4 regions of the Bradyrhizobium sp. LB8.2 genome follow, and region 3 is predicted to be linked to each of the others. Evidence: predicted binding sites of a transcription regulator. Region 3 holds the regulator's gene; each other region holds the start of a gene.
The links. The regulator LexA, encoded in region 3, represses DNA repair genes until DNA is damaged. The targets are predictions, from matches to a motif close to TGTTCNNNNTGTGTTCNG.
Positions count from the first base shown of each region.

Region 1: a site for LexA is predicted at 5,120-5,137, ahead of ABIB06_RS02150 (PA0069 family radical SAM protein). Genes of this name have one in related genera too.
Region 2: a site for LexA is predicted at 3,097-3,114, ahead of ABIB06_RS33510 (DNA-processing protein DprA). Genes of this name have one in related genera too.
Region 4: a site for LexA is predicted at 1,443-1,460, ahead of ABIB06_RS13050 (putative DNA modification/repair radical SAM protein). Genes of this name have one in related genera too.

Region 1 covers NZ_JBEPQV010000001.1:467,018-474,412, forward strand. Annotated here, with positions in the region: gene ABIB06_RS02135 (RMD1 family protein) at 330-1,169, shown strand; gene ABIB06_RS02140 (acetate/propionate family kinase) at 1,335-2,525, opposite strand; gene ABIB06_RS02145 (phosphoketolase family protein) at 2,534-4,948, opposite strand; gene ABIB06_RS02150 (PA0069 family radical SAM protein) at 5,159-6,322, shown strand; gene ABIB06_RS02155 (VOC family protein) at 6,347-6,802, shown strand; gene rnhB (ribonuclease HII) at 6,881-7,395, shown strand, end outside.
Region 2 covers NZ_JBEPQV010000038.1:48,438-55,832, reverse strand. Annotated here, with positions in the region: gene ABIB06_RS33525 (sulfur globule protein precursor) at 142-396, opposite strand; gene ABIB06_RS33520 (hypothetical protein) at 765-1,277, shown strand; gene ABIB06_RS33515 (hypothetical protein) at 1,327-1,974, opposite strand; gene ABIB06_RS33510 (DNA-processing protein DprA) at 1,946-2,866, opposite strand; gene ndk (nucleoside-diphosphate kinase) at 3,512-3,934, shown strand; gene ABIB06_RS33500 (TerC family protein) at 3,979-4,839, shown strand; gene ppx (exopolyphosphatase) at 4,866-6,368, opposite strand; gene ABIB06_RS33490 (RNA degradosome polyphosphate kinase) at 6,384-7,395, opposite strand, start outside.
Region 3 covers NZ_JBEPQV010000028.1:11,768-19,162, forward strand. Annotated here, with positions in the region: gene ABIB06_RS28170 (glutamine--tRNA ligase/YqeY domain fusion protein) at 1-121, shown strand, start outside; gene ABIB06_RS28175 (nuclear transport factor 2 family protein) at 141-527, shown strand; gene ABIB06_RS28180 (DUF2171 domain-containing protein) at 615-848, shown strand; gene ABIB06_RS28185 (ComEC/Rec2 family competence protein) at 944-3,223, shown strand; gene ABIB06_RS28190 (hypothetical protein) at 3,362-3,796, opposite strand; gene lexA (transcriptional repressor LexA) at 4,186-4,887, opposite strand; gene ABIB06_RS28200 (molybdopterin molybdotransferase MoeA) at 5,064-6,275, opposite strand; gene ABIB06_RS28205 (hypothetical protein) at 6,502-6,693, opposite strand; gene ABIB06_RS28210 (HAD family hydrolase) at 6,862-7,395, opposite strand, start outside.
Region 4 covers NZ_JBEPQV010000008.1:180,363-187,757, reverse strand. Annotated here, with positions in the region: gene ABIB06_RS13055 (UdgX family uracil-DNA binding protein) at 1-127, opposite strand, end outside; gene ABIB06_RS13050 (putative DNA modification/repair radical SAM protein) at 127-1,362, opposite strand; gene ABIB06_RS13045 (ImuA family protein) at 1,595-2,422, shown strand; gene ABIB06_RS13040 (Y-family DNA polymerase) at 2,319-3,911, shown strand; gene ABIB06_RS13035 (error-prone DNA polymerase) at 3,908-7,279, shown strand.

The DNA.
Region 1 (7,395 bases), on a different contig from region 3:
GGCTTCAGTCTCCGCACTTCGGGAGAAGCGCAACTAATTATATTATGATGTTGTCATAAACATGCAGCGTCGCCGAGTGCAACTTTTCGGCCGCGCTTCGGTCTACGATGGTAAACCGCCGGAGCCGTCGCATCCAAATATGTCCCGTGCGGGGTGGCGATATTGCCGAATGTTTCGGCGCCGTCCTTGCTTGACCGTATTAGTGCGGAGGTTGCCGCAACCTTGCGCGACGCCCAGGCCGTTCGCAATCCTGCAAAAAGCGGATCCGATAGCTGACCAGCGCGGGAACGGGAAAAACGTGCAATCGCGCCGCTGACGAGGGGCTTCGAATGAACGCCGATCAACTTGCTGTTAACACGCCGGCAACATCTCCCAGGCTGGATGGCGCGCCGATCTTGCGGATCCGCGCCGTGATGCTGGGCGAACGCATCAATCCCTCAGGCCTCGAGATAGGCGCGACCGTCTCCTCGACGCCAGCCGCCTTCCGCGTCCATGCCGGCCTTGCGGTGATCTTCCGCTACGGCGTCGTGGTGCTGATCGGCCTCCTCCCTTCGGAAGAGAAGGTGCTGATCGACAGCCTGAAGCCCCGCGTGACCGGCGAGCTCAGCCCCCATGAGGAGGAGATCGCGCAGGCGCAGCTCTGCAAGGACGAAAGCGCCGAGGCGATCCAGCCGGGCGGCCCGATCTGCCTCGCCAAATTCTCCGACGACCGGCTGCTGCTGATCGCGGACGCGCTCGCCAAGAGTACCTCGCTTGCGCGCGACGAGCGGCGTGTCGCCGCGGTCTTCGACGTGATCGAGCCGTTTGCGCGCAAGCTCGCCGAGCAGGGCCGCACACCGCCCCGGCGCAAGGGCATCCTGCAACTGATCGGCAATGCGCTTCTCGTCCAGCAGCGCGTCGCCGGCCGTGTTGCGGTGGCCGAGAAGCCGGACGTGCTCTGGGAGAAGCCCGAGCTCGACCGGCTCTATGCCCGCCTGGAAGACGAGTATGAACTGAAGGAGCGCCTCGACACGCTCGAGCGCAAGCTCACCGCCGTGTCCGAGACTGCCAACGCGCTCACCGACATCATCGACACCCAGCGCTCGCTCCGCCTCGAAATCGCGGTGGTGGTTCTGATCGTGATCGAGGTTGCGATCGGCTGTTTCCAGATTTGGTCGGGGACGCACTGACTCTGCGAGCGTCCTTGGCCTTATGGTTCGAGACGCGCCGTAGGGCGGCGCTCCTCACCATGAGGGTCTAAGATTTCGCCGCGGAGCAGGACCTCATCCTGAGGAGCCCGCCAACGGCGGGCATCTCGAAGGATGGCTACGAAAAGATTGCCCTGCCACGTACTCTCAAATGTGATTTTCTTGTCGCAGCACCGCCGCACAATGCCGTGCGATCATCAGTTCCTCGTTCGTTGGAATGACGAAGACATCGACTGTACTATCGCTACTGCTGATACGCTCGCATCCCTCATCATTCGCCGGGGCATCCACGCGCATACCGAGCCAGCCGAGACGCTCGGCGATTGCGCTGCGGATTTCCTTGGCGTGCTCGCCGATGCCGCCGGTGAAGACCAGGCAGTCCAGGCCGCCGAGCGTGGTCGCCATCATCGCGACCTGCTGCGCCGCGCGGAACGTGAAGAGCTCGACCGCCTCCCGCGCCGCAGGCTCGCCGCTCGCAAGCAGCACGCGCATGTCCGAGGAGATGCCGGAGACGCCGAGCAGGCCTGATTCGTGATAGAGCAGACGCTGGACATCTTCGACCGACATCTTCTCGTGCTGTTGCAGATAGAGCAGCATGCCGGGGTCGATCGTGCCGCAGCGCGTGCCCATCACCAGACCGTCGAGCGGCGTCAGGCCCATCGTGGTGTCGATGCTGCGGCCATCGCGCAAGCCGCACAGGCTTGCGCCGTTGCCGAGATGCGCAATGACGGTGCGCTTTGTGATGAGCTGCGGCGCGGTCGCAGCGAGACGCCCCGCGACATATTCGAATGAGAGGCCGTGAAATCCGTAGCGCCGGACGCCGCGCTTTTCATAGCGCCTCTGGATGGCGAACCGGTTCGCGGGCGGCGTCAGGCCGTGATGGAAGGCGGTGTCGAAACAGGCAATCTGCGTCAGCGCCGGCCGGATCGCCTTGATGGTGCGGACCGGCTCCAGACAACGCGGCTGGTGCAGCGGGGCAAGCGGCGTCAGCGCCTCCAGCTTCGCGTAGACATCATCCGTCAGCTCGACCGGACCGGAATAGTCCGGGCCGCCATGGACGATGCGGTGGCCGACGGCGACCAAGCGGCGGTCGCCAAAACGGTCCTCGATGAAGCCCAGCACGTCGACGAAAAGATGATCGCTGTCCGGATCCGATGCTTTCCTCTGCTTCTCGAACAGATCGTCGCCCGCGGGGCTCTTCACGACGAGCCGCGGCCTGGTCTCGTGCTCGTCGAGCAAGCCCTTGCAGAGCAGGGCGGGCTCGGCCGCCGACATGCCGAACAGGCCGAACTTGATGCTCGACGATCCCGAGTTAAGAACGAGAACCGTTTTCGACATGGCTGCTGTCAGTCGCCCGCCTCCGCCGGAGTGTTGCCGCCTGCGCTGTTCGGCCAGACCCAGCCCTGGACATCCGGCATGTCCTCGCCGTGCTCGCGCACATAGCGCGAATGCTCGATCAGCTTGTCACGGAATTGCTGCTTCACCTGCGCCGCCTTGGCGGCGAGCCCAGGCACACGTTCGATCGCTTCGATCGCGAGGTGATAGCGGTCGAGCCCGTTGAGCACGACCATGTCGAACGGCGTGGTCGTGGTGCCTTCCTCGGCAAAGCCGCGCACATGCATGCCGGCATGGTTGGTGCGGTTGTAGGTGAGACGGTGGATCAGGTAAGGATAGCCGTGATAGGCGAAGATCACTGGTTTGTCGCGCGTGAACAGGCTGTCGAAGTCGCGGTCGTCGAGGCCGTGCGGATGCTGCTCCCGAGGCTGCAGGGTCATCAGGTCGACGACATTGACGACGCGCATCTTCAGGTCGGGCAGTGCCTTGCGCAGGAGGTCGACCGCGGCGAGCGTTTCCAGCGTCGGCACGTCACCGGCGCAGGCCATCACCACGTCGGGCTCTTGTCCCACGTCTTCCGTGCCGGCCCAGCTCCAGATGCCGATGCCCGCATCGCAATGCGTGGCCGCTTCCTGCATCGACAGCCATTGCGGCGCCGGCTGCTTGCCGGCGACGATCACGTTGATGCGATCGTAGGTGCGCAGGCAATGGTCCGCGATCCACAGCAGCGTGTTGGCATCCGGCGGGAAGTAGATGCGAACGATGTCGGCCTTCTTGTTGGCGACGAGATCGACGAAGCCGGGATCCTGATGGCTGAAGCCGTTGTGGTCCTGGCGCCAGACATGCGAGGTCAGCAGATAATTGAGCGAGGCGATCGGGCGCCGCCATGCGAGATGCCGCGTCACTTTGAGCCATTTGGCGTGCTGGTTGAACATGGAATCCACGATGTGGATGAAGGCCTCGTAGCAGGAGAACAAGCCGTGCCGTCCGGTGAGCAGATATCCTTCTAACCAACCCTGGCAGAGATGCTCGCTCAGCACCTCCATCACGCGGCCATCCTGCGCGAGATGCACGTCGTAAGATTCGATCGGCTCCATCCAGACGCGTTCGGTCGCCTCGAACACTGCGTCTAACCTGTTTGACGCGGTCTCGTCCGGACCCATGATACGGAAGTTGCGCTCTTGCGCGTTGAGGCGGATGACGTCGCGCAGGAATTTGCCGAACTCGCGCGTCGCTTCCCCCATGACGCCGCCGGGCTCTCGCACGTCCACCGCGAAGCTGCGGAAGTCCGGCAGCTTCAGCTCCTTCTTCAGAAGGCCGCCATTGGCGTGCGGATTGGCGCCCATGCGGCGATTGCCTTCGGGCGCGAGCGCCTGGAGCTCGGCAATGAGCGCGCCGCTCCCGTCGAACAGCTTTTCCGGCTCGTAGCTGCGCATCCAGTCTTCGAGAATCTTCAGATGCGCCGGATTCTCCCGGCAGTTCGCGACCGGCACCTGATGTGCACGCCAAAAACCTTCGACCTTCTTGCCGTCGACCTCCTTGGGGCCGGTCCAGCCCTTCGGGCTGCGCAGCACGATCATCGGCCAACGCGGACGTTCGACGCTCTTGCGGCCGTCGCGGGTGTGCTGCTGGATCGACCGGATGCCGGCGAGCGCGACGTCGAGCGCGTCCGCCATGGCTCGGTGCATCAATTTGGGATCGTCGCCCTCGACGAACAGTGGCTCGTGGCCGAGCCCGCGGAAGAGATCGCGGATCTCTTCATCGCGCATCCGCCCGAGCACCGTCGGATTGGCAATCTTGTAGCCGTTGAGGTGCAGGATCGGCAGCACCGCGCCGTCATGGGCGGGATTGAGGAACTTGTTGGAGTGCCAGGACGCCGCGAGCGGGCCGGTCTCGGCCTCGCCGTCGCCGACGACACAGGCGACGATCAGGTCGGGATTGTCGAAGGCCGCGCCGTAGGCATGCACCAGCGCGTAACCGAGCTCGCCGCCTTCATGGATCGAGCCCGGCGTTTCCGGCGCCGCGTGGCTCGGAATGCCGCCAGGGAAGGAGAACTGTCTGAACAGCTTGCGCAATCCGTCCGTATCGCGTGCGATATCGGGATAGATCTCGCTGTAGCTGCCTTCGAGATAGGTGTTGGCGACCATGCCGGGGCCGCCGTGGCCGGGACCGCAGACATAGATCACGCTCAGGTCCAGCGCGCGGATGACGCGGTTGAGATGGGCATAAATGAAGTTCAAACCCGGCGTCGTGCCCCAATGGCCGAGCAAACGCGGCTTGATGTGCTCGGGCCGCAAGGGCTCGCGCAGCAGCGGGTTGTCGAGCAGGTAGATTTGCCCGACGGAGAGATAGTTCGCAGCGCGCCAGTAGCGATCGAGGAGGCCGAGGTCGCTGCTCGCCGCAGGCGATTGTCTTCGATTTGTCATGTTCTTGCCGACCTTCACCCAGCGATTGTCACCAACATCGATCTGCGGCGATTGATCCCTGACCGGCATCAAACGAAGTCGTCGGAACGGGCGTGTTGCGCGAGGTCGAAGGCGCCCGCCCGACATTTGGGCGGTTACTGTGCATGGGGTTGTTTTTCAGTTTTTTGTTTGTGTTCTTGATTTGTTCCTTCGACATGCTATCTTGGCTTCATGAGTCCAGCATCCTCTCATGCTCTCAAGCACCCGCCGGTCACGGCGCCCTCCGAGCCGGCGGGTGCGCCTTCTGCTTTCCCTGAGCTTGCGGTCGCCATCGACAAGCAGCGCAGGCGAGGGCGGGGCGCCCAATCCAATGCCAGCGGCCGGTACGAGGCTGAGGCGCGCGTCGCCTTCGACGATGGCTGGCAGAGCCTGGAAGAGCTGCCGCCGTTCAAGACCACCGTCGGCGTCGACACCTCGCGCAAAGTGATCACCCGCAACGATTCTCCCGACATCGGGTTCGATCGCTCGATCAATCCCTATCGCGGCTGCGAGCACGGCTGCGTCTATTGCTTCGCGCGGCCGACCCATGCCTATCTCGGCCTGTCGCCGGGGCTCGACTTCGAATCGAAGCTGTTCGTGAAGCCTGAGGCACCGGCGCTGCTCGAGAAGGAGCTTGCTGCGCCCGGCTACGAGCCGCGGATGATCGCGATCGGCACCAACACCGATCCCTATCAGCCGATCGAGCGCGACCGCAAGATCATGCGCGGCATTCTGGAGGTGCTGGAACGCGCCGGCCATCCCGTCGGCATCGTCACCAAGTCGGCGCTGGTGACCCGCGACATCGACATTCTCGCGCGTATGGCCAAGCGCAACCTCGCCAAGGTCGGGATTTCGGTGACCTCGCTCGATCCGAAGCTCGCGCGCACCATGGAGCCGCGGGCATCGACGCCGCCGAAGCGGCTGGAGGCGCTGAAGCAGCTCTCGGAGGCCGGCATTCCGACCACCGTCATGGTCGCGCCCGTGATCCCCGCGCTGAACGATTCCGAGATCGAGCGCATCCTGGATGCCGCCGCCCATGCTGGCGTCAAGGAAGCTTCCTACGTGCTGCTGCGGTTGCCGCTTGAGGTACGCGATCTCTTTCGTGAATGGCTGATGGCGAACTATCCGGACCGCTACCGCCACGTCTTCACGCTGATCCGCGACATGCGCGGCGGCCGCGACTACGACGCGAAATGGGGCGAGCGCATGAAGGGCACTGGCCCGATGGCCTGGACCATCGGCCGCCGCTTCGAGATCGCCTGCGACAGGCTGGGGCTGAACAAGCGGCGCTCCAAGCTGACGACGGATCATTTTGCCAAGCCGAAGCGGAACGGCGATCAGCTCAGCCTGTTCTGAGCGACGAAGTGGACGAGGTGTTGTATGAGTAAGGAATTGCCAGCTCCTATCCCGCGGCTCACCGTCATCACGCTGGGTGTCAGCGACATCCGCGCCAGCATCGCTTTCTACGACGCGCTCGGGTTTTCGCGCCGGCTGAAGGTGACCGGTGAGGCCGTTGCGTTCTATGACACCGGCGGTCCGGTGCTTGCGCTGTTTCCCTGGGATCAGCTCGCGGCCGACGCCAAATTGCCCGATACTCCGAGGCCATCGACGTTCCGCGGCATGACGCTCGCATGGAACTGTCGCGCGCGTGAGGAGGTGGACGCGGTGCTGGCATTCGCCCTCAGCAAGGGGGCCGCGCTGCTGAAGGCCGCGCATCAGACCGACTACGGCGGCTATTCCGGCTATTTCGCCGATCCTGACGGCCATCCCTGGGAGGTCGTGGTCGCGCCAGGCATCGAGGTCGGCGAGGACCGGCGGGTGCATCTGGCGGAATAGGGCGGCTGACCCTGAATAACGGGAATTGTCCGAGGTTCCCGGTTGCGCAGGCCACGCCGCTTGCGCACGATCCCGGCCATGATTCGGGATCAATCCGCCAAGAAGCCGGCCAAAGGTGCGCCCAAGAAGGCTGCGCTCAGTAACAAGAAAGCTGCGCCCAAAAAATTGGCCAAGGCGCTGGCCGGCGGAAAAAGCGCCATCATCGTTCCCCCAAGCTTCCGCCGCGAGCGCGCGCTGTTCAAGTGCGGGATCTGGCCGGTCGCGGGCTGCGATGAGGCCGGCCGCGGGCCGCTGGCCGGTCCTGTGGTGGCGGCTGCGGTGATTCTCGATCCCGACCGCATCCCGCGCGGCATCGACGATTCCAAGCGCCTGACGCCCGAGGCGCGCGAAAAGCTGTTCGACAAGATCTGCGCCACCGCGCAGGTCTCGGTCGCCGTCGCTTCGCGCTCCCGCATCGACCGCGACAACATCCTGCGCGCCTCGCTGTGGGCGCTGAAGCGCGCCGTGGTGGCGCTGCCTGAGGCGCCCCGCCACGTCTTCGTCGACGGCCGCGACCGGCTCGATACCGAATGCGACTGCGAGGCCGTGATCGG
Region 2 (7,395 bases), on a different contig from region 3:
GCCCGTCATTCTAGCAAAAATTGTATGAGAGCGCGCGATACCCCAACCCGAATACAAAGCCCCGGCGCAGGGGAACGCCGGGGCTTCGCTTGAAAGGTACCTGGGGGGCTTGAGTACCCTTTTGGGAAGGTGCTGTCGGGCTCAGTAGCAGCGGTTGGTCAGGCGCCAGCGGGGGCCCCAGGGAGTCGGGATCAGCCGCCGCACATAGCAGCCGCCGCCATAACCGTAGGAGACGGGGCCGCCGACATAGAAGCGCGGTCCACCCCAGCCGTGATGCCAGCCACCACCGCCGCCGTGGCCCCAGCCGCCATGCCAGTGAGCGGACGCGGAGGTCGGCGCCAGCGCGGCACCCAGCGCGACCGCGGCAACAGCGGCAAGCGAAAGTTTCCTCAACATGGTGATCTCCTCAAAACTGCCGGCGCGGGGCTATCGCGTCGATGGAAAGGCCGCCGAAACGGTCTGCCTGATCATCAGGTTTCGGTTTCGATAGACCTGACGTTACGCCGGCGAAGCTGAACCGAATCCTGACGGGGGCTTCAGATTGGGTTCATCTGGGTGAACCGGGCAGGATTGTAATTTGACCTAAGCTTTTGTTCTGCAATGAGTTTTGGAAGAACGTTTCGAGAATGGCGCGTGCCGTGCGGTAGTCCCCGAGGTTAAGTTTTGCGATTGGCTTCGGCAGACGCGCGCGTTCCGGCATCGCTGCTTAGTATTCGCAGCAACACAATTGCTGGTAGTAGGAAGAATTAGTGCGATAGGTGATCATGAACTCGTTCCAAACGTTCCTCATCAAAGCTGCGGATTTGTATTTATCTGCACCCGTCTTCTTCAATTGGGTTGCAGGTATCGTGGCGACTGGCACGATTGCGGTCGTCTGGTTCGCGTATTGGCTGGGAGGTAAACTCTCCGAAGGGGTGGTTGCTGAACTGAAGGGCAAGGTCGAAGTTTTGGAGCAGCGGTTCGGCTTCGCCAAGGATAGAGCCGATGCGGCGGCAAAAGAAGCGGCTGATACGAAGACAGACTTTGAAAAACTGAAGCAAGAGATCGCAAATCAGGCGCCCCGCGAAACGTTGCAAAATTCTGCGGCTGTTCTCGAGATAAATTTCGATCGGCTCCTTTCAGCAAACAATTCAACGTCAAGTGTGCTTGGCTACGTGAGTACCGGATTTGACAAGGGGCAGCTCAAATGGCGTCCAATAGGGGAGGACGAAAAGCACTTGCTTGCCCCACATCCCGAAGGCCGAGGGACTTTGGCGAAGAATGAGGGCGACAACTAGCGCTCCACGAGCCGTCTATTCTCCCCGGTAGCCGTTGGCAAAACACCGCTTAAGCAAGCAGATCGTCCAGTGACACCTCGCCAGAATTTGAAAAAATCCGACGAGCAATAAACAGGCCGGTGATCCTGCTGGTCGGAAATCGCTTAGACAGGATATTGTTGGCCGCCCTGAAGTGCGCTCCTGCCGTCAACATGTCATCCACGATGCCGATGTACTTTGGGGCGCTCTGTCCGCACAAACTTTCGTCGATGTAACAATTCGCTTCTATCTCTTCGGGTCTCAACCGACTTCCTTCGTGAACCGCATCGGTCGATTTGACTTGGACGATCAACTCTCTCACATCGACTGGAACGGTCGATCGGATGGTGCGGCAAACCTCTGTCATACGATCATCGTATGCTGGATCGGTTTTGATCTTCGATGGAGGCACCGGAACGAGAACCGCATCGGCCAGCCATTTTGGATTTATCGCCGGTCCAAGCGCAGATGCACAGCTCGCGATTGCGCGCCCCTTCCATGCATATCCTCCCGCCCCCTTCTTTTTTTTAAGGTTCGAGATAAGTGAATTGGTTTCGCTGTGGGCGTAGCCCATACCGGACGTGTATTCGTACAGAAATAGGCACTCATCACTTTCTGTGATGTAATAGTGATCTGACCTATTCTTCTCGTCAATTTTTTGGAAGCGAACTGCTGACACTCAAAGCGTCCCAAACATCGTCCATGTGCTTGACACGAATTGCGCCGCGAGCCTCGAAAGTAGCCGGCCAAGTAATGTCTTTGCGCTGAAAGCAGGAGTCCAAAATGAAGAGCTTTCGCCCTTGGTGCAGAGCAGCTCGGGCCTGAGTAAGGGTGCCACTCGTTTCGCCCGCCTCGACAATGATAGTAGCTTCCGTCATTGCGCTCATAGTGATGTTGCGCTCAGGGAAGAAAAGCCGATTGTGTGGCACGGCTTGATTTGCGTAACGCAGAACAGGTACCTGCGAGATCAGCAAGAAGTCGGTAGCAATTCTTTTCTGAAGCTCGGCGTTTTCCTTTGGATAGTAGACACCGAGCGGGGTGCCGATTACCGCGATAGTTCGCCCCTTCGCCTCGAGAGCAGCCGTATGCGCTGCTGTGTCGATACCATACGCCAGTCCCGAGACGACGGTGAAATCTTGAGCGACGAGTTCGCGGGCAATCTTCTTCGCTCTGGCAATCCCCTCGTCAGACGGCTTTCGGCTCCCGACGACAGCGACCGATCGCGTCTCCGACAACTCCCAAGTGCCCTGGAAGTACAGCAGCTCTACCGGGTGCTTCGCATCGCGCAGTCTCGTCGGGTAATTGCCAGCGTGGTGGATACGTACGCCGAAGCGCGAAACTCCTGCGGCCAACAGTTTAGCCATCACTTCACGGGCCCGAGCGTCGGCTACGCTCGGGGCGATGAAATCCGAAGGCATAGCAGTTGGGTCGGCAGCAAATCGATCGGCTATCGTTTTAAAGGTCGCTCCCTGCTGCAGCCACAACTCCTCATAAGCTCCAAGCTCACGCGCCGGCGATATTGGCGCGATGGCGGGACCATCTTCGGATCTGGCTAGAAGAGCAGCGTTCATCGGTTTTCCACGTTCATCTTTGTCCATCATTTCTGAAATAGCAAACGGGCATGTGGACTACTTCGCCCCACGCTGCCTGTTCCAAACAGCGTAAGCCCACCTGCTTAACGTGCTGTTTTCATATGAGTTTACGGTCCTTCTCAAACCATTTTCAGAACTCGAAGGACAGCAGGGAACTCCGGCGATCCGCCAATGAGCGATCGCGGAGCATTCTGCCGCCAGCGATCGATAAGAACAGATCGAGAACAAAATGCAAGATCGTTTCCGCTCCCATTTCCCAAGCTGGAGGTAATCTCCGATCAGCGCGGCCAATCAGCTAGTCGGTTTCGCTCGCTCACGGGCGTGCTGCGGGTGCCCGCGCAAGCAGCGACTGATCTGCGAAGCCATTAGCTAAACAGGTCATCTAAGCCGGGCCAATTGTTGCCAAATCCCAAAACTGAAAAGGGCATCTTTCGACACTTCTTGTGGCGACCCTTCGATTATATTTCGTTTGGGTGAAATTGTTGTAAGCCATGCTGGAATCGGCCGTTCACTCCTGCGGCGAAGCGCCTGTGAGACATTCGGGCGGTCGCTTGCCGTCCGGCGAAGGCGCCGATATAAGCCCGGCAACTCCGAACCACCGCATTCTTCCCCAAGGACAAGATTATGGCCATCGAACGCACTTTCTCGATCATCAAGCCCGACGCCACCGCGCGTAACCTCACCGGTGCGGTTAACGCCGTGATCGAGAAGGCGGGCCTGCGCATCGTCGCGCAGAAGCGCATCCGCATGACCAAGGAACAGGCCGAGACCTTCTATGCGGTCCACAGGGCGCGGCCGTTCTTCGGTGAGCTCGTAGAATTCATGACCTCGGGGCCCGTGGTGGTCCAGGTGCTGGAAGGCGAGGGCGCCGTCGCCAAGTACCGCGATGCGATGGGTGCGACCGATCCGTCCAAGGCGGCTGACGGCACCATCCGCAAGCTCTACGCAAAGTCGATCGGCGAGAACTCTGCGCACGGTTCGGACGCGCCGGAGACCGCCGCGATCGAGATCGCGCAGTTCTTCTCGGGCAACGAGATCGTCGGCTGATCCGTCAGCCGATAAGTTAAAGAGACACGGCGAAAGGACGTAGTGTGAACTGGCTCTGGCAGATCTTCGATCCCGCTACGATCGGGGCATTCTTCACCCAGTTTCGCAACGAGATGGCCGAACCGACCTTCTGGGTTGCGGTCGGCAAGATCATCTGGATCAATATCCTTTTGTCCGGCGACAATGCGCTGGTGATCGCGCTCGCCTGCCGCGGCCTCAAGCCGCGGCATCGGCTCTGGGGCATGATCTTCGGTGCTGGCGCAGCGGTGCTGCTGCGGATCATCTTCACGGGCATCGTCGCGAGCCTGATGGAGCTGCCGTACCTCAAGCTCGTCGGCGGTCTCGCGCTGATCGTGATTGCAGCCAAACTGCTGGTGCCGGAACAAGAGGACGAGGACGGCGTCGAGTCGGCCTCGCATCTGTGGCAGGCCGTGCAGATCGTCGTCGTCGCCGACATCGTCATGAGTCTGGACAACGTCATTGCGGTGGCTGCCGCCGCCAATGGCAGCGTGCCCTTGCTGGTGCTCGGTCTTGCCATCAGCGTGCCTCTGATCGTCGCCGGTGCGGCGCTGATCATGGCGCTGCTCACAAAGCTGCCGGTTCTGGTGTGGGCCGGCGCGGCGCTGCTCGGCTGGATCGCAGGCGAAGTGATTGCCACCGATCCCGCCGTTGCGCCGCGGCTGCACACGCTGTTCGACGGTCCGTTCGGCGCCTCGCTGGACAACATGCTCGGCGCGTTGCGCATCCCGCCGCAGTTCGCCCATGGTGGCGGGGGCGGCGAATATTTTTGCGCGATCCTCGGCGTCGTCGTTGTGCTGGTCGTCGGCACCATCTGGCGCCGACGCAGCCTCAGCGCGGCCGCGCTGGAGTCTTCCGAACGCCACGCCAAGGCTTCGGTTGAGTAAAAGGCCTTGGCTGAGCAATTCTCTAGCTAGCGCCGGACGATCGAGCCGGCGCGGTTGATCAGCCGGGCGAGCGCGCGGAAGCGGCTGCCGACGCGATCCGCGACGAGATCGCCGAGGCGATGCTCGAACACCAGCAACAGCTTGCGGCCCACGCTGCGGAAATGCGTCGCGGGCAAGACGCCCGGACGCGCCGCCGAGATCAGATGCGCGACGCGGAAGGCCGCGCCCAGCAGGCGGGCGCGTTCAAGCTGCGCCGGCGTCAGCAGTTCCTGCATGGCGACGGGCGGCTGGTTCTCTTCACTCAGGCCGGCGTAGCGATAGAACACGGACAGGCCGACGAACGCACGTTCGGTGTGGGTGATCGCGCCGAAATTGCCGTTGACGACGAGGCTCAGCGTCTGCTCGCCGCGATGATCGGGATGCACGCGCCAGCCGATGTCGGACAGCAGGCACGCGGCGTGGCGCAGGCGACGGTCCTCCTCGGTCTCGCGCAGCTTCACCACGCGTGCGAGGCGGTCGGTCCAGGCAATCAGCTCGCGGGCGTGTTTCGCCGAACGCGACAGCAACTGGTTCAGCTCCTCCGCCGCGCAAATCAGCCCGTCCTTGTTGCGCTCGGTTTCCGACAGCTTCTCGTGCAGCAGGCCCTCGCGCACGCCGAAGGTCGAGAACACGATCGTCTTCGGCTTCGCCACGCGGATGATGTGCTCGAGCACCAGCGCTGCATAGGTCAGGAGAGGGCGCCGCGCATCCGCGACGATCTCGATGTCGGCGAGCATGTCGACAGCCGCAAGACGACGCAGACGACGTGAGAAGTCGAGCGCCTCGGCAGCCGAGATCGAATAGCCGTGCATCACCTGGAGCGGATAGCCGCTCTGGATGATGTGGATGCGCGCGAGCGCGCGCCAGGTGCCGCCGACCGCGTAGAAGCTCCGGCCACTACCTGCCTTGAGTTGCGGCACCCCGTCGAGCGCCTCGCGGACGATGCGGTCGGCGCGTTTGAGAGATTTATGCGCGAGGTCCTGCAGCGCGAGGCCGCCGAGCGGCAGCGTCACGCCGCTGCGCACGCTGTTCTTGCGCACGTCGATCAGTTCGAGCGAACCGCCGCCGAGATCGCCGACGATGCCGTCGGGGTGATGGATGCCGGAGATCACGCCCAGCGCCGACAACCGCGCCTCGCGCGGGCCCGACAGGATCTCGATCTTCACGGCGCAGATGCGCTCGGCTTTGGCGATGAAGTCGGGGCCGTTGGAGGCATCGCGGCAGGCGGCGGTCGCAATCGCAAACACCCGTCCGACCTGCATCACCCGGCACAGCGCACGGAATCGCTTGAGCGAGGTCAGCGCCTTGTCGACGGCGTCGGGTGCGAGCAGGCCCGTGCTCTGCACCTCGCGCCCGAGGCCGCACAGCGCCTTCTCGTTGAAGATCGGAATGAGGCTCCGCGTCAGTCCCTCGTACACGACGAGGCGGACCGAGTTGGAGCCGATATCGATGACCGCGACGCTCGAGCCGCGCTTGCGCGGCCGCTTCACGTCAGAGATCCCGGATCAGGATTGATGACGTTCATTACGGCGCGTGAGGCGGCGCGGCGAGGATTCCTTGAGCGACTTACCACGGCCAGACAGACTCGGATTTGTCATGAAGTAGTTGTGAGCGTTGAAAGGCTCCTCGCCCTTCGCGGTCTTCATACGCGTTGAGGACCCGTCCGGCAACAATTGCCAGCTCTGCTCGTTGTCCTTGAGATTCGCGACCATGATCTGTTCGAGAACCTGCTGATGCACCGTGGGATTTTGCAGCGGACACAGCACCTCGACGCGGCGGTCGAGGTTGCGCGGCATCATGTCGGCCGAGGAGATATACACAGCCGCTTTCGCGCTCGGCAGGCCCTGGCCCATGCCGAAGCAGTAGATTCGGCCGTGTTCCAGGAAGCGTCCGATGATCGACTTGACGCGGATGTTCTCCGACAGGCCGGGGATGCCGGGCCGCAGGCAACAGATGCCGCGCACCACGAGCTCGACCTGCACGCCCGCCTGTGAGGCCTCGTAGAGTGCGTCGATGATGTCGGGGTCGACCAGCGCGTTCATCTTCATCCAGACCGCACCGGGCCGGCCGTGCCGCGTGTGCGCGGTCTCGCCCTGGATGTGCTCGATGATGCGTTTGCGCAAGGTCAGCGGCGACACCGCCATCTTTTCCAGATCGCTCGGCGCCGCATAGCCGGTGATGAAGTTGAACACGCGCGCAGCGTCGCGGCCGATGGTCGGCTCCGAGGTGAAGTAGGAGAGGTCGGTGTAGATGCGCGCGGTCACCGGGTGGTAATTGCCGGTGCCGGTGTGGACGTAGGTTGTCAGGCTGCCGCCCTCGCGGCGCACCACCATCGACAGCTTCGCGTGCGTCTTCAGTTCGAGGAAGCCATAGACGACCTGAACGCCGGCGCGTTCGAGATCGCGCGCCCAGCGGATGTTGGCCTCTTCGTCGAAGCGCGCCTTCAGCTCGATCAGCGCGGTGACGGATTTGCCGGCTTCGGCGGCTTCCACAAGCGCGCGCACGATCGGCGAGTTG
Region 3 (7,395 bases):
AATGCAGTTCGAGCGCCAGGGCTATTTCATCCGCGACAAGGACTCGACGCCCGGCAGGCCGGTATTTTCCAGGACCATCGGTTTGCGCGACACGTTCGCGAAGGAAGTCGCCAAGGGATGACGAGGGTTGAGGGACGACAATGAGCAACGAAGCCGACGCCATCGTGTCCGCCATCATCGCGAAATGGCGCGCCGGCTTCGCGACGCTCGATGCGGCCGCGCTGTCATCGCTTTATGCGAAGAACGCGTTCTTCTTCGGCTCCAACCCGAAGCTCTACCGGGGCAGGGGCGGCGTTGCCGATTATTTCAACGGTCTGCCGCGCTGGCGCAGGCCGAGCGCAGTGTTTTCCGAGGTGAAGTCGGTGCAGGCAGGTCCTGACCTGATCAATATGGCCGCAACCATCTCGTTCGACCTTGCCGGCGAACGTCCCGATTTCTCGGTCAAGATGAGCTGGGTCATCATTCGCGAGGACGGCGACTGGAAGATCGTCAATCACCACGCCTCCTCGCAGGCGCCGCTGATCTGACGAGCGGGGGGCACACGGCTTCGTCATTCTCGTGAGAGAACGAACATGCGCCCCGCGCGTTGGGGTGGGTCCAACAAGGAACCCACCATGCAGAACATCGCAGAGCATATGGAAGTCATCGGTGCCGACGGCGTCCACGTCGGCACCGTCGACAAGGTCGAAGGCAATCGCATCAAGCTGACCAAAAAGGACAGCGGCGAGGGCAGCCACAAGGGCCATCATCACTTTATCGACAAGGGCCTCGTCGCCGATGTCGAGGGCAACAAGGTCCGGCTGTCGGCCAAGGCGGATGTCGCCGTGACGATGGAAGAGGAAAAGTAGCGGCTCGGCCCTTTCGTTCCTGATCCGTACCGCTATCCGCCCGCCTGCACGTTCCGGTAGCTTCGGCCTTCGTTGCGTATCGTCAGGTGCAGGGAATGGCGGAGCCGGGCCGGCCGGTACGGTCGCAGGGGATCGCGGGGACTTGGCCCGCAGGCCGCGCTGCGTCCGCGGGCGGCCTTGCGCCTGCGGGTCTCGACCTCTGGACATCGCTGGTCGAGATCCTGCGCGCATGGGTACGCGGCGAGGCTGGCGCCGGGCGGCTGTTGCCGTGGGTGCCCGTGGCTTTCAGCTGCGGCATCGCGCTTTATTTCTCCGCCGATCATGAGCCGGTGCTGTGGGTCGTTGCCACGACCGCCGTCGCGCTCATGCTTGGCGCGGCTCTGTTGCGGCGGAGCCGGCTGTTCGCGCCGGCGATCATGATCGCGGCGGTCGCGGCCGGCTTTACCGTCGCGACCTGGAAGACGGCGCGCATCGCCCACCCGGTGCTGGCAAAGTCGCTCTACTGGGTGTCGTTGTCGGGCTTCGTCGAGGCTCGCGACATCCGCGAGCGCACCGACCGTTTCGTGCTGCGCGTTACCGCGATGGAGGCGCAGCGCAGCGACGTCAGGCTCGAGCGCGTTCGCCTGTCGGTCCGCAAGGGCACCGCGCCGGAGGTCGGCAGCTTCGTGCAGTTGAAGGCGCGGCTGATGCCGCCGCTCGCGCCGGTGCGGCCCGGCAGCTACGACTTTTCGCGTGACATGTTCTTCCAGGGCATCGGAGCCTCCGGTTTTGCAATGGGCGCAATCACGGTGGCGGCGCCGCCTGAGACTGGCGGCTTGCGGCTGCGTTACGCAGCCTTCATGCAAGGCCTGCGCGATGCGATCGACGCGCGCATCCGCGCCACGCTCGACGGCGACAACCGCGCGATCGCGACTGCGCTGCTCACCGGCCGGCGCGATGCGATCACCACGCCCGTCAACGACGCGATGTTCATCTCCGGCCTCGGTCACGTGCTCTCGATCTCCGGCTACCACATGGCAGTCGTTGCCGGTGTCGTGTTCTTTGCGGTGCGCGCGCTGCTGGCTCTGATCCCGGGACTGGCGGCCGGCTTCGCCATCAAGAAATGGTCGGCGGCCGCGGCACTGGTCGCTGCTGCGTTCTACCTGCTGCTGTCGGGCGCGGAGGTCGCAACGCAAAGATCGTTCTTCATGACTGCAGTGGTGCTGATCGCGGTGATGGTCGATCGCCGCGCCATCACCTTCCGCACGCTGGCGGTGGCCGCCCTGATCGTGCTGGCAGTCGCGCCGGAGGCGCTGGTGCATCCGAGTTTTCAGATGTCGTTCGCCGCGACGCTCGGGCTGGTGGCGCTGGTGCAGATCGGCATGCCGAACCTGTTCGCATCGCCCGATCATTCGGCGACCGCGCGCGTTGCGATGTGGGGCGGGCGCGAGATCGCGATGCTGTTCATGGCTTCGCTGATCGCGGGACTTGCGACCACGCCCTATGCCGCTTTCCACTTCCACCGCGTCACCCCGTTCGGCGTGCTCGCCAATCTCGGTGCGATGCCGGTGGTCTCGGCGCTGGTGATGCCGGCGGGGCTGCTCGGGCTGCTTGCGGCTCCCTTCGGGCTCGATAGCGTGTTCTGGTGGCTGATGGGGATCGGCATCGACTGGATGGTCGTGGTCTCGCGCTGGGTCGCGGCATTGCCGGGCGCGATCGGCCGCATCCCGGCTTTCGGCATCGCGCCGCTGATCGCGGCGAGCCTGGGGATCATCGTGCTGGGCCTGTTGCGCACGCCGCTGCGCTGGTCCGGCGCACTGGTGCTGCTGGTCGCGATCCTCTGGGGGCTGTCGGTGCGGCAGCCCGACATCCTGATTGCCGGGGATGGCCAGAGCGTCGCGGTGCGGGGCAAGGACGGACATCTTCACCTGATCAAGACGAGCAAGGATAGCTTTTTGCTCAAGGAGTGGTTGGCTGCCGACGCCGATCCGCGCGATGCCGCCAGCGCCTCGCTGGCCGCCGGCGTGTCTTGCGATGAATCCGGCTGCGTGACGCCGCTCGCCGATGGGCGGCTGGTCGCGCTGGCACTGCGCATCGACGCGCTGGCGGACGATTGCAACCGCGCCGCGCTGGTGGTGACGGCACGTCCCGCGCCGCCCGATTGCGCCGCGATGGTGGTCGATCGACGGCGGCTCGCGAGCCAGAGCGCGCTGGCGCTGACGCAGCGTGGTGACGGCTTTGCAGTTCAGGCGGTGAGGGAAAGAGGCACGAGCCGTCCCTGGTTGCCGGCCGGCTCAGGCGAAGGTGATTTCGACGGCAGTCTTGCGCCGAAAGCGATCCCGCCACGCAGCAAGGACGCAACGCCGGCGGAAATCGATTTGCAAGCCGACGATTAATCGGATCGTGCGGAGAGATGCAGTCGGCTGGTGCATCCGATCGGATTCGCTGGACGCAAACCACACCACCTCGCCGGCCACGGCCGGCGATTGCAAATCAATCCTGGCCTCCGATCCCGTGGCCGGAGGGCGACCGTGTCAGCCGATCGGCAGGCGCGTGATGGTTGGCTGCCTGTTGGCCATGATCTGCGGCTTGTGCTCGCGCTCGCCGGCCGGCAGCGTCACCGGCAGTTGCAGCACGGTCGCGCGCTGTCCTTCGACAAGCTGGGTCACCAGCACGTATTTGCCGTCGGGGAATTCGATCGCGTCATGATGGCGGTCGGGAATGTGCGGATCGATCTTGCCGAACTTGCCGACACGGGAATTGATCGTGCGTGTCCAGATCCAGCGATTGTCGTAGCGGATGTTGTCGGCGAAGGCGAGCTCCGTTCCCGGCAGCAGGCAGACGGCCACAGTCGGATCGGCTGCGGACGCAAAACCACGCGTCGAGGTGCCGCGGAAGGTTGTCGTGACGACCGTCTCGCCGACTTCGGCGGGGCGCGACGCGATGGCATGCAGGCTGTAGTCACACATCGGGTGCTCCTCATGCTGGGATAGCAACCGGCGTCTCTTATCGAGGCGCAGGCCCCTATCAGAGTGGAAACACACAAGCCTCTGCTTGGTTATGGGCAAATCTGCGGCTGGTTTCCGCACGCCGCGATCACATTATCTTTCCCGAATCGGCGAGGAACAAAGCCTGCTCCTGGGCATTTCGGTCGCGCACGTCAGCGGCCGGAGATGCCCTTGCGCATGACGTCTCCTCAAACCGGAACGCCGCGAAGCCTCTGGGATGCTCGGCGCGGCGTGTCGAGGATGGACCGCCGGAGATGCGGCCGGATAATCTGTGCAGAACCAGGATGACTATCCAGCCGGAGCGGGCAATCCGTCCACTCCAATTGGAATTGCGTGACTGCCGTACAGGCTCAGTACTTTCGGTACAGCCCGATCAGCTTGCCCTGAATTTTCACCCGGTTCGGCGGCAGGATGCGCACCTCATAGGCGCCGTTGGCGGGCTCGAGCGCGATCGATGCGCCGCGGCGGCGGAAGCGCTTGAGGGTTGCTTCCTCGTCGTCGATCAGCGCCACCACGATGTCGCCGGTATCGGCGCTCTCGTTGCGCTGGATCAGCGCCATGTCGCCGTCGAGGATGCCGGCCTCGACCATAGAATCGCCGCGCACTTCGAGCGCGTAGTGCTCGCCCGAGCCAAGCATGTCAGGCGGTACGCTGATAGTGTGGCTGCGGGTCTGCAACGCCTCGATCGGTGTGCCGGCCGCGATCCGGCCCATCACCGGCACCGCGACCGGACGTTCACCATCGTCCGCGGGCAGGCTGGAGCTCGCACGCACCTTGCCGAGATTGCCCTCAATGACGCTCGGCGTGAAGCCGCGGCGGCTGCCGGCGGCGGCCTGGAGCTCGGGCAATTTGATGACCTCGATCGCACGGGCGCGATTGGGCAGGCGTCGGATGAAGCCGCGCTCCTCGAGCGCCGTGATCAGGCGATGGATGCCCGACTTCGAGCGCAGGTCGAGCGCATCCTTCATCTCGTCGAAGGAGGGCGGCACGCCGCTTTCCTTCAGACGTTCATTGATGAACCGCAGAAGCTCGTATTGTTTGCGCGTTAACATCTCGACCAAAGTCTCCAGGTTGATGTCGTTCGATTCCGAGACGCTGAATTCAGCAATAAGCCGCTACACGCTCGAAACAAATCATGAACGGACACTATATGTTCGATATGTGTTCCGCAACTGCTTAATTTACCGTGAACAGAGCGAAGTTCGCGGAACATGCGTTGTCGGGGCGCTCACACGGGGAGCCGCAACACCTCGCAAGGTGTGCCTGCTTCGGCTTTCGGCGCGAACGGTGCGCGCACGAGAAGTACCTGTGCCGCAGCGAGATTCGCAAGCAGCGAAGAGTCCTGATGGTTGACGGGAAGGGCAACGCGCGTGCCGTCGTCGCGCTCCTCCAGATGCGCGCGCAGATAGTCCTCCCGCTGGTCGTTGGCGCCGACGTCGCGGCCGAGCACGGCGCGCTCGCGGCGATGGTGAATCACTGAACGGCCCGAGAGAGCGCGAATCAGCGGCACCAAGAACAGGAAAGCGCAGACGTAGGACGACACGGGATTGCCCGGCAGGCCGATCACCTCCATCGCGCCGAGCCGCCCGTGCATCATCGGCTTGCCCGGCCGCATCGCGATCTTCCAGAACGCCATCGTTATGCCTTCGTCCCTCAGCGCCTGCTGGACCAGATCGTGGTCGCCGACCGATGCGCCGCCGGTCGTGATCAGGATGTCGGCTCCGCTCTCGCGGGCGCGTCGAATGCCGACGGTGGTGGCCTCCAGCGTGTCGGCGGCAATACCGAGGTCGATGGTCTCGGCGCCCTCGCTGCGAGCGAGCGCGTGCAGGGCGTAGCCGTTGGAATAGACGATCTGGCCGTGACCGGGCGTGGTGCCCGGCATCACCAGCTCGTCGCCGGTGGCGAGGATCGCGACCTTCGGACGTCGGCAAACGGCGAGGTGCGGGTGATTCATCCCGGCCGCAAGCGCGAGGTCGCGCTCGGTGAGACGGCTTCCCTTGCGCAGGAGCACGTCGCCCTCGCGGAAATCGACACCGGCGGGCCGGATGTGCCGTCCGGCGATCGCGGCTTCCTTGATCGTGATGCGCTTGCCGTCGGCGACCGTGTCCTCCTGGATCACGACGGCGTCGGCGCCGTCGGGAACGACGCCGCCGGTGAAGATCCGCACGGCCTCGCCGGCGCCGACCGTTCCCGCGAACGGCCGACCCGCCGCGACCTCGCCGATGACGGTGAGCTTCGAATCGATCGTCGCGGCATCGGCCGCGCGCACAGCGTAGCCATCCATCGCCGACATCGCTCGCGGCGGCTGCGTACGCCGGGCCGCGACGTCGCGCGCGAGCACGCGATGGTAGGCTTCGTCGAGGGCAACCATCTCTTCGGGCAGCGGCTCTGCACCCGCCAGCACAGCGGCAAGCGCACCAGAAACCGGCATCAAGGCCACGGCGAAAACTCCTGCTCGGCACGTTCGGGCGAATGTTCCGCAAGTCTTCTAGCCGAGCGCGGGCGCAGAGGCAAAAACAGCTGAGCGGGGACAGTCATCCCGCTGCTTCACATTGTTCTGGAAGGCAAGATCAAGCCCGTCGCGGCATGATCCGGAGAACGAGACAGATCGGCAGGAGAGTGACCATGGCAGGGACGAGAATGACGAGCGCCCCGGCCAGCGCCGATCAGGTCCCTGTCTGCTCGGGACTTACGTCGGGCGCCTTCGACCCCTGATCCTTGTCGGGAAGCGGATCGGCCTGGGATTTCAGGTCGGCGGCCTTGCTCACGAGCTTGGCGGAAAGGTCCGAGTCTGAAGTTGTCCTGGCGAATTCAAGAAGAAGAGAGGCCTGCTTGGTGAGGTAGGTCTTGCCCAACACGATGATGCATCCGTCCGTAGAAGTCCCAACGGACTCAAGAGTCCGGAGGGTGGCATTCCGTTCCCGGAACTCTGTCTAAAAATGCACAAAGTGTTTGGTTTTTCGTCCCCGGGTGAAATTGTTCCGGATCGGCAGGTCGGCTTGCCTGGCAATGCGCCAGGCCGGCGGTCAGATCCCCAGCGCCTTGAGGGCGATCCCGACGTCACGCGGCGAGGTCACATGCACCGCCGTCAAGCCGCGCGCCCGCGCGCCTTCAATGTTCTCGGCAAGATCGTCGAAGAACACGATACGCCCGGCGGGCACGCCGATCGCAGCAACGACGTGGTCGAAGGCCTCCGCATTCGGTTTGCGCAGGCCGATGCTGGACGACAAATACAGCTCGCGGAAATGGCGGAGGACGTCGGCATATTCCTTCGAGAAATAGTCCACGTGCGGCCGGTTGGTATTGGAGAAGACGTAGAGCGGCATCTGCTTCGCTGCCCGCGGCAACAGCTCGGCGATGTCAGGCATTTCGCCGGTGAAGATCGCGTTCCAGCCTTCCAGGAACTGCGCGTCCGAAATGCCGATTCCGAGCGAATCTCGCAACGAGGAGAAATAGTCCTCGTCACTGAGCTTGCCCACCTCGTGCAGCCGATAGGCTTCGCTGTCCCGCACGTAGCGCGCGACGATGGCATCGGGCTCGCAGCCGGCATGTCCCGCCCA
Region 4 (7,395 bases), on a different contig from region 3:
GCTCAGCTTCGCCGCCCTGCACGGCCCAGGTGATATCGGCGGGCTTCACCTGATGAAGCACGAGCGCACGCGCGGTTTTGCGCCAGCCGTCGAAATCGGTTTCGGTGTCGAGGGTGATGTATTGCATCAGAAGCCAAACCCCAGTTGCGTTGCTTTCGGTTTGAACCGTTCGATCAGCCGTGCCTCGTCGAGGCGATGCGGCGTGGGCCGGTGATCGCTGAGGACGATGAACGGCAGCGCCTTATTGCGGGGCACATGCAGCCGTGCGAGATCGGAGACGCGGATGGTGGTCGTGCGCCGCGTCGCGATGATGCGCTCGACCGTCTTGGTGCCGAAGCCCGGCACGCGTAACAATTCCTCGCGGCTGGCGCGGTTGACGTCGAGCGGGAAGCGGTCGCGGTGGCGCAGCGCCCAGGCGAGTTTTGGATCGATGTCAAGCGGCAGCATCGCGCTGTCGTCGACGATCTCGCCGACATCGAAGCCGTAGAACCGCATCAGCCAGTCGGCCTGGTAGAGTCGGTGCTCGCGCAGCAAGGGCGGCGCGCGCAGAGGCAGCGCGCGGCTGGCGTCGGGGATCGGGCTGAACGCGGAATAGTAGATGCGCCTCAGCCTGTATGAGCCGTAGAGATTGGCGCTGGTGTGGAGAATGGTGTGGTCGGAGGCCGCGTCGGCGCCGACGATCATCTGCGTGCTTTGGCCTGCCGGCGCGAAGCGCTGCGGCCTGGCTTTCGTTTTCGCGCTACGGTTTTCCTCGGCCTCGTCCAGCTTCAGCCGCAGCCGGCCCATGGTGCGGCGGATCGCGCGCACGTCTTTCTCGGGCGCGAATTGCTGGAGGCTCGCCTCTTCCGGCATCTCGATGTTGATGGAAAGACGATCGGCATATTTGCCGGCCTCGGAGATCAATGCATCGTCGGCCTCCGGGATTGTCTTGAGATGGATGTAGCCGCGGAAGTGATGCTGCTCGCGCAGTTTTCGCGCGACGCTCACCACTTGCTCCATGGTGTAGTCGGGGCTGCGGATGATGCCGGAGGAGAGAAACAGCCCCTCGATGTAATTGCGCCGGTAGAAGTCGAGCGTCAGCTTGACCACCTCGTCGACGGTGAAGCGGGCGCGCGGCACGTTGGAGGAGGCGCGGTTGACGCAATAGAGGCAATCGTAATTGCAAGCGTTGGTCAGCAGCACCTTGAGCAGCGAGATGCAGCGGCCGTCCGGGGCGTAGGAATGACAGATGCCCATGCCGGGCGCGGTCGAGCCCATGCCCTTGCCGTCGCTGGAATCCCGCCTTTCGGTGCCGCTGGAGGCGCAGGACGCGTCGTACTTGGCGGCGTCTGCCAGAATCTCCAGTTTGCGTTGCACGTCCATGTGTGAATCCCTTTGATTCTGCTTATGAATCCCGAAGAGTCCCAATTCGATTGACTCTTGGGGCGCCGTTAGCTTTATATTAGAACATACCATGAACAATTGAGCCAGCCGTTGGTTCTCTTTTGAGAGCACCGGCAATCATCCCTGAAGGAGCGGCGAGCATGCAGAGCGCGATCAGCAAAAGTGGTCGCCGGTTTTGCGTCCGATCGCGCTCTTCTTTTTAAGAGGGCGCATGATCTTGTCGCCAAACCGCTCACACTTTGGCGGATCATGCGCCACCGCACGAACAAGCGCGCTTGCGACCTTGCGCGGCCAGATCGAGCGCATCGAGACGGCGGAGGTCGTGCATCAGCGCGATCGCATCGCGCTTGGTCACGGCGCGGCCGACGGCGCGTTGAAGGGCGGGCTCGCGCGCGCGGCGATCCACGAGGTGTTTTGCGAGGGACGTCAGGGCGCGGCCGCGACGGGCTTTGTCACGGGACTTGCGGGGCGCGTGACGGCGCGCAAACCGCTGCTATGGGTGCGGCAGGATTTTTCGGACATTGAAACCGGCGCGCTGTCGATGAGCGGGCTCGCCGAGATCGGCCTCGATCCGCGCCGCGTGGTGATGGTGCGCGCCGCCGATGTGGAGAGCGCGCTACGCACCTCGGCCGATGCGCTCGCCTGCGATGCGCTGGGTGCGGTCGTGCTCGAGCTCTGGGGCGAAACCAGGCAGTTCGATCTCGTGGCGAGCCGCAAGCTGACGCTGGCCGCGCAATCTTCAGGCGTGACTGGCCTGTTGCTGCGGATGGCCGCGCAACCTTTGCCATCGACCGCGGAGACACGATGGATGCTGCGCGCGGCGCATTCGACGCCGGGGTCGGTGTGGAGTGCCTGGGGCGCGCCGCGCTTCGATGCCGAGCTCCTGCGCAATCGTCATGGCCCGTGCGGCCGGTGGATCATGGAATGGAAATGTGATGAGTGCCAGTTCTCTGAACCGCCGGCGTATCCTCAGCCTGTGGCTGCCGCGCCTGCCCATCGACCGGATCCAGCGGTTCTTTGGCAACGCCGGACTGCATAAGAATAACGAGCCCAGCATCGTCGTTGCCAAGGACAACAGCGCGCTGGTGATCCATGCGCTGGACGAGGCCGCCGAGCGCCTTGGTCTGTATATCGGCCAGCCCTTGGCCAATGCCCGGGCGATGTGTCCGGATTTAAAGGTGTTCGACGCCGATGTCGTGACCGATGCGAAGACGCTCAGCGACATCGCCGACTGGTGCGATCGTTTCACGCCGCTGGTGGCGCTCGATCCGCCGCACGGGTTGTTTCTGGACATCACCGGCTGTGCGCATCTGTTCGGCGGTGAGACTGCGTTGTTGCAGACCCTCGTCCGTGCCCTCGATCGCCAGGGCTTTGCCGTCAGCGCGGCGATCGCCGGCACCTCGGTTTGCGCACGCACGCTGACGCGCCAGGTCACGGGCACCATCGTCGCCGATGGCAGGGAGGCGGCGGCGATCAGCCGGTTTCCGGTGTCCGCGCTTGGTGCGGGCGAGGCCATCACCACGGGCTTGCGTCGCGCCGGCCTGAAGACCATCGGCGATGTCGCCTCCCGCGAGCCACATGAAATCACGGCGCGGTTCGGTGCGCGGTTCTCCACGCTGCTCGCGCATGCGCTGGGGCAGGGCGATGCGCCGATCAGCCCGCGGAAGCCGCCGCCCGACTACATCGTGGAAAAACGCTTTGCCGAGCCGATCGCCACCGACACCATGATCGCGATGACGCTGTCGCGGCTCGCCGACACGCTGATCGCGGCGATGGAGAAGCAAGGCAAGGGCGCGCGCCGCCTGGAAGCAGCCTTCTTCCGCACCGACGGCGCGGTGCGCGCGATCATGGTCGAGACCGGACGTCCCGTGACGCGAAGCGCCGTCGTCGACCGGTTGTTCCGCGAGCGCCTCGATGCGCTCGCCGATCCCCTCGATCCCGGCTTCGGCTTTGACATGGTGCGGCTGTCGGCGAGCCGCACCGAGATCGTGGTGCAGGAGCAGCGCGATCTCGACGCCCATGTCCACGACAATGACGAGCTTGCCGCGCTGATCGACCGCATCGCCGCGCGCATCGGCGGAAAGCGCGTCGTCGTGCACCTGCCGCAGGATACCCATATCCCCGAATGTGCGGTGCTGGCCGCGCCGGCGCAGCATCATCTCGCCGTGGCCATGCAGGCCGAATGGCCCGCGCGCACCGAGAGTGAGCCGCCGCTGCGTCCCTTGCGGCTGTTCGACAAGCCCGAGCCGGTTACGGTGCCGTTCGCGACCGTGCCCGACGGCCCGCCGCATCAATTCACCTGGCGCCGCGCGCAGCATGCGGTGGTGCGGGTCGAAGGGCCCGAACGCATCGCCATGGAATGGTGGCGGCAGGACGGCAAGCAACTGACGCGGGACTATTTCCGTATCGAGGATGCCGAGGGCCTGCGCTTCTGGATCTTTCGCGACGGTCTTTACGAAGGGGAGTGCTTCGATGACGACGGCAAGCCCGTTCCTCCCGGTTGGTATGTGCACGGTCTCTTCGCATGAATACGCCCGCTTATGCCGAGATCGGCATCACCACGAATTTCTCCTTCCTGCGCGGCGGCTCGGATCCGCGCGCCTATGTGCATCAGGCCAGTATCCTCGGCATTCCCGTAATCGGCATCGCCGATCACAACACGCTGGCCGGTGTGGTGCGCGCTTACAAGGAGCTCGACAATGACAAGGTGCTGCACAAGCCAAAGCTGCTGATCGGCACGCGCATCGTCTTTATCGACGGTACGCCCGATATTCTGGTCTATCCGTGTGACCGCGCCGCCTATGGCCGGCTGTGCCAGCTTCTCACCCGGGGCAAGCGTGGCGACGACATCACGCGGATCGAGAAGGGCGAGTGCCATCTCACCTTCGCCGATCTGCTTGCGTTTTCCGAAGGTCAGCTCCTGATCCTGACGCTGCCGCATCGCTTCGATGCGGCGCAAGCGCAGGACATTCTCGCCAAGCTGAAGGCGAGCCGCGCCGAGGGCGTGTGGCTGGCGGCGAGCCTGATCTATCGCGGCGACGACCGGCGCCGCCTCGCGCAGCTCGATGATCTCGCCGCAAAAGCAAAAGTGCCGCTGCTTGCGACCAACGAGGTGCTCTATCACGATGCCGGCCGCCGTCCTCTCCAGGACGTGCTGACCTGCATCCGGGAAAAAACCACGATCGAGGCGATCGGCCGGAGGCTGGAAGCCAATGCAGAGCGGTTTCTGAAGACACCCAGGGAGATGTCGCGGCTGTTCCGCGATTTCCCTGAGGCTATCGCGGAGACCATGCGCTTTGCGGACAAGATCACCTTCTCGCTCGACCAGCTCAAATACCAGTATCCGGACGAGCCGGTGCCGCCGGGGAAGTCCGCGCAAGGGCATCTGGAGGATATGACCTGGGCGGGTGTCGACAAATATTTCGATGGCGAGATCGACGACAAGCTGCGTGCCACCCTGAAGAAAGAGCTCGCGCTGATCGCCGAGCTGAAATACGCGCATTACTTCCTCACCGTGCACGACATCGTGCATTACGCGCGCAGCCAGAACATTTTGTGCCAGGGGCGGGGATCGGCGGCGAATTCGGCGGTCTGCTACGTGCTCGGCATCACCTCGGTCGACCCGACCAAGGTCGATCTGCTGTTCGAGCGCTTCATCTCCAAGGAGCGGCTGGAGCCGCCCGATATCGACGTCGATTTCGAGCATTCGCGGCGCGAGGAGGTGATGCAATATGTCTACCGCCGCTACGGCCGCCACCGCGCCGCGATCATCGCCACCGTCATTCATTATCGCCCGCGCAGCGCCATCCGCGACGTCGGCAAGGCGCTGGGCCTGACCGAGGACGTGACCGCCGCACTGGCCGACACCGTCTGGGGCAGCTGGGGCAAGGGCCTCAACGACATGCAGGTCAGGCAGGCCGGCCTCGATCCGCAAAACTCCATGATCAACCTCGCGGTCGAGCTGGCGACCGAGCTGATCGAATTTCCGCGTCATCTGTCCCAGCATGTTGGCGGTTATGTGCTCACGCAAGACCGGCTCGACACCTATGTGCCGATCGGTAACGCCGTGATGGACGATCGCACCTTCATCGAATGGGACAAGGACGATGTCGACGCGCTCAGCATGATGAAGGTCGATGTGCTCGCGCTGGGCATGCTGACCTGCATCCGCAAGTGTTTTGATCTGATCGACCAGCACAAGGGTGAGCGCTGGGTTCTGGCGAGCGTCCCGCAGGACGACCGCAAAGTCTACGACATGCTGTGCCTCGGAGAATCGCTCGGCGTGTTCCAGGTCGAAAGCCGCGCACAGATGAACATGCTGCCACGCCTGAAGCCACAGACCTTCTACGATCTCGTCATCGAAGTCGCGATCGTGCGGCCGGGACCGATCCAGGGCGACATGGTGCATCCGTATCTGCGGCGGCGGAAAATGCGGCCCGAGGATATCGAATATCCCTACCCTAAGGGTGGCAATAAAGATGAGCTTCGAGACGTTCTGTACAAGACGCTTGGTGTTCCTCTTTTCCAGGAGCAGGCCATGCGAATTGCGATCGTGGCCGCAGAATTTACCCCGGAAGAGGCGAACGGATTGCGTCGTGCCATGGCGACGTTTCGCAACGTTGGTACCATCGGCAATTTCGAAGAGAAAATGATCGGCAACATGATTCGCAGAGGTTACGATCCGCAATTTGCAAAAAACTGCTTCGAGCAGATCAAGGGGTTTGGCTCCTATGGCTTCCCGGAAAGTCACGCGGCGAGCTTTGCGCAGCTTGTCTACGTCTCTTCATGGCTGAAGCTTCATCATCCCGATGCGTTCTGCTGCGGTCTCCTGAACTCGCAGCCAATGGGCTTTTACGCCCCGGCGCAAATCGTCAGCGACGCCCGCAAGAACGGCGTCGAGGTGCGCGACATCGACGTGTCTCATAGTTCCGCACAAAACACGCTGGAAAATACAGAAGGCAAGTATTGTGCTGTCCGTCTCGGTTTCCGCCAGATCGACAGCTTTCACTGGCTCGATCCGGATGAGGACGCACTCAAAAAACAACAGGCAGAGCGGCAGGGCAAGAAATACGTCAGCCAGGAAGACTGGGCCGACCGCATCGTCGCCGCCCGCAACCGCCGGCCCTTTACCTCGCTGGAAGACTTCGCCCGCGACACCGGACTGCCCAAGCGCGCGCTGATCCTGCTCGCCGATGCCGACGCGTTCCGCTCGCTCGGGCTCGACCGCCGCGAGGCGCTGTGGCAGGTGCGGCGCCTGCCCGACGATGTGCCGCTGCCGCTGTTCGAAGCGGCCACCGCACGCGAGCAGCCGGACGAGCACGCCAAGCCGTTGCCGGTGATGCCGCGCGCCGAACAGGTGGTCGCAGACTACCAGACCATTCGCCTTTCGCTCAAAGGCCATCCGATGGAATTCTTGCGCGAGATGTTTACGCGCGAGCGCATCGTCGCCTGCAAGGACATCAATCATGAGAACGAGCGGCGCCGCGTGCGCTGTGCCGGCGTCGTCCTGGTACGGCAGCGGCCGGGCAGCGCCAGCGGCGTCGTGTTCATGACGCTGGAGGACGAAACCGGAATCGCCAATGTCGTGGTATGGCCCAAGATCATGGAGCAGTACCGCAAAGAGGTGATGGGTGCGCGCCTCATCCTGGTCGAGGGCTACATCCAGAGCAGCCCCGAAAAGGTGACGCACCTTATCGCCCAGCGCATGATCGACCGTTCGCACGATCTGGTCGGCCTCGCCAACGACGCCCTGAGCCGCAAGCACCCGGTGCCGGCAGGCGCCGCCCTGATCGAGCCGCTCAACGACGATCCCCGCGCCCATGCGGATGCGCCCGCGCAAAAAATCCGCCACCCCCGTAACGTCCGCATCCTGCCGCCGTCGCGGGATTTTCACTGAGGTTGTGAAAAATCGATCTCCCTCATGCTGAGGAGGCCGCCCAGCGGCCGTCTCGAAGCACGTGGCCACCAGCGGGGCCTTCATCCTTCGAGACGCCGCGTAAGCGCGGCTCTTCA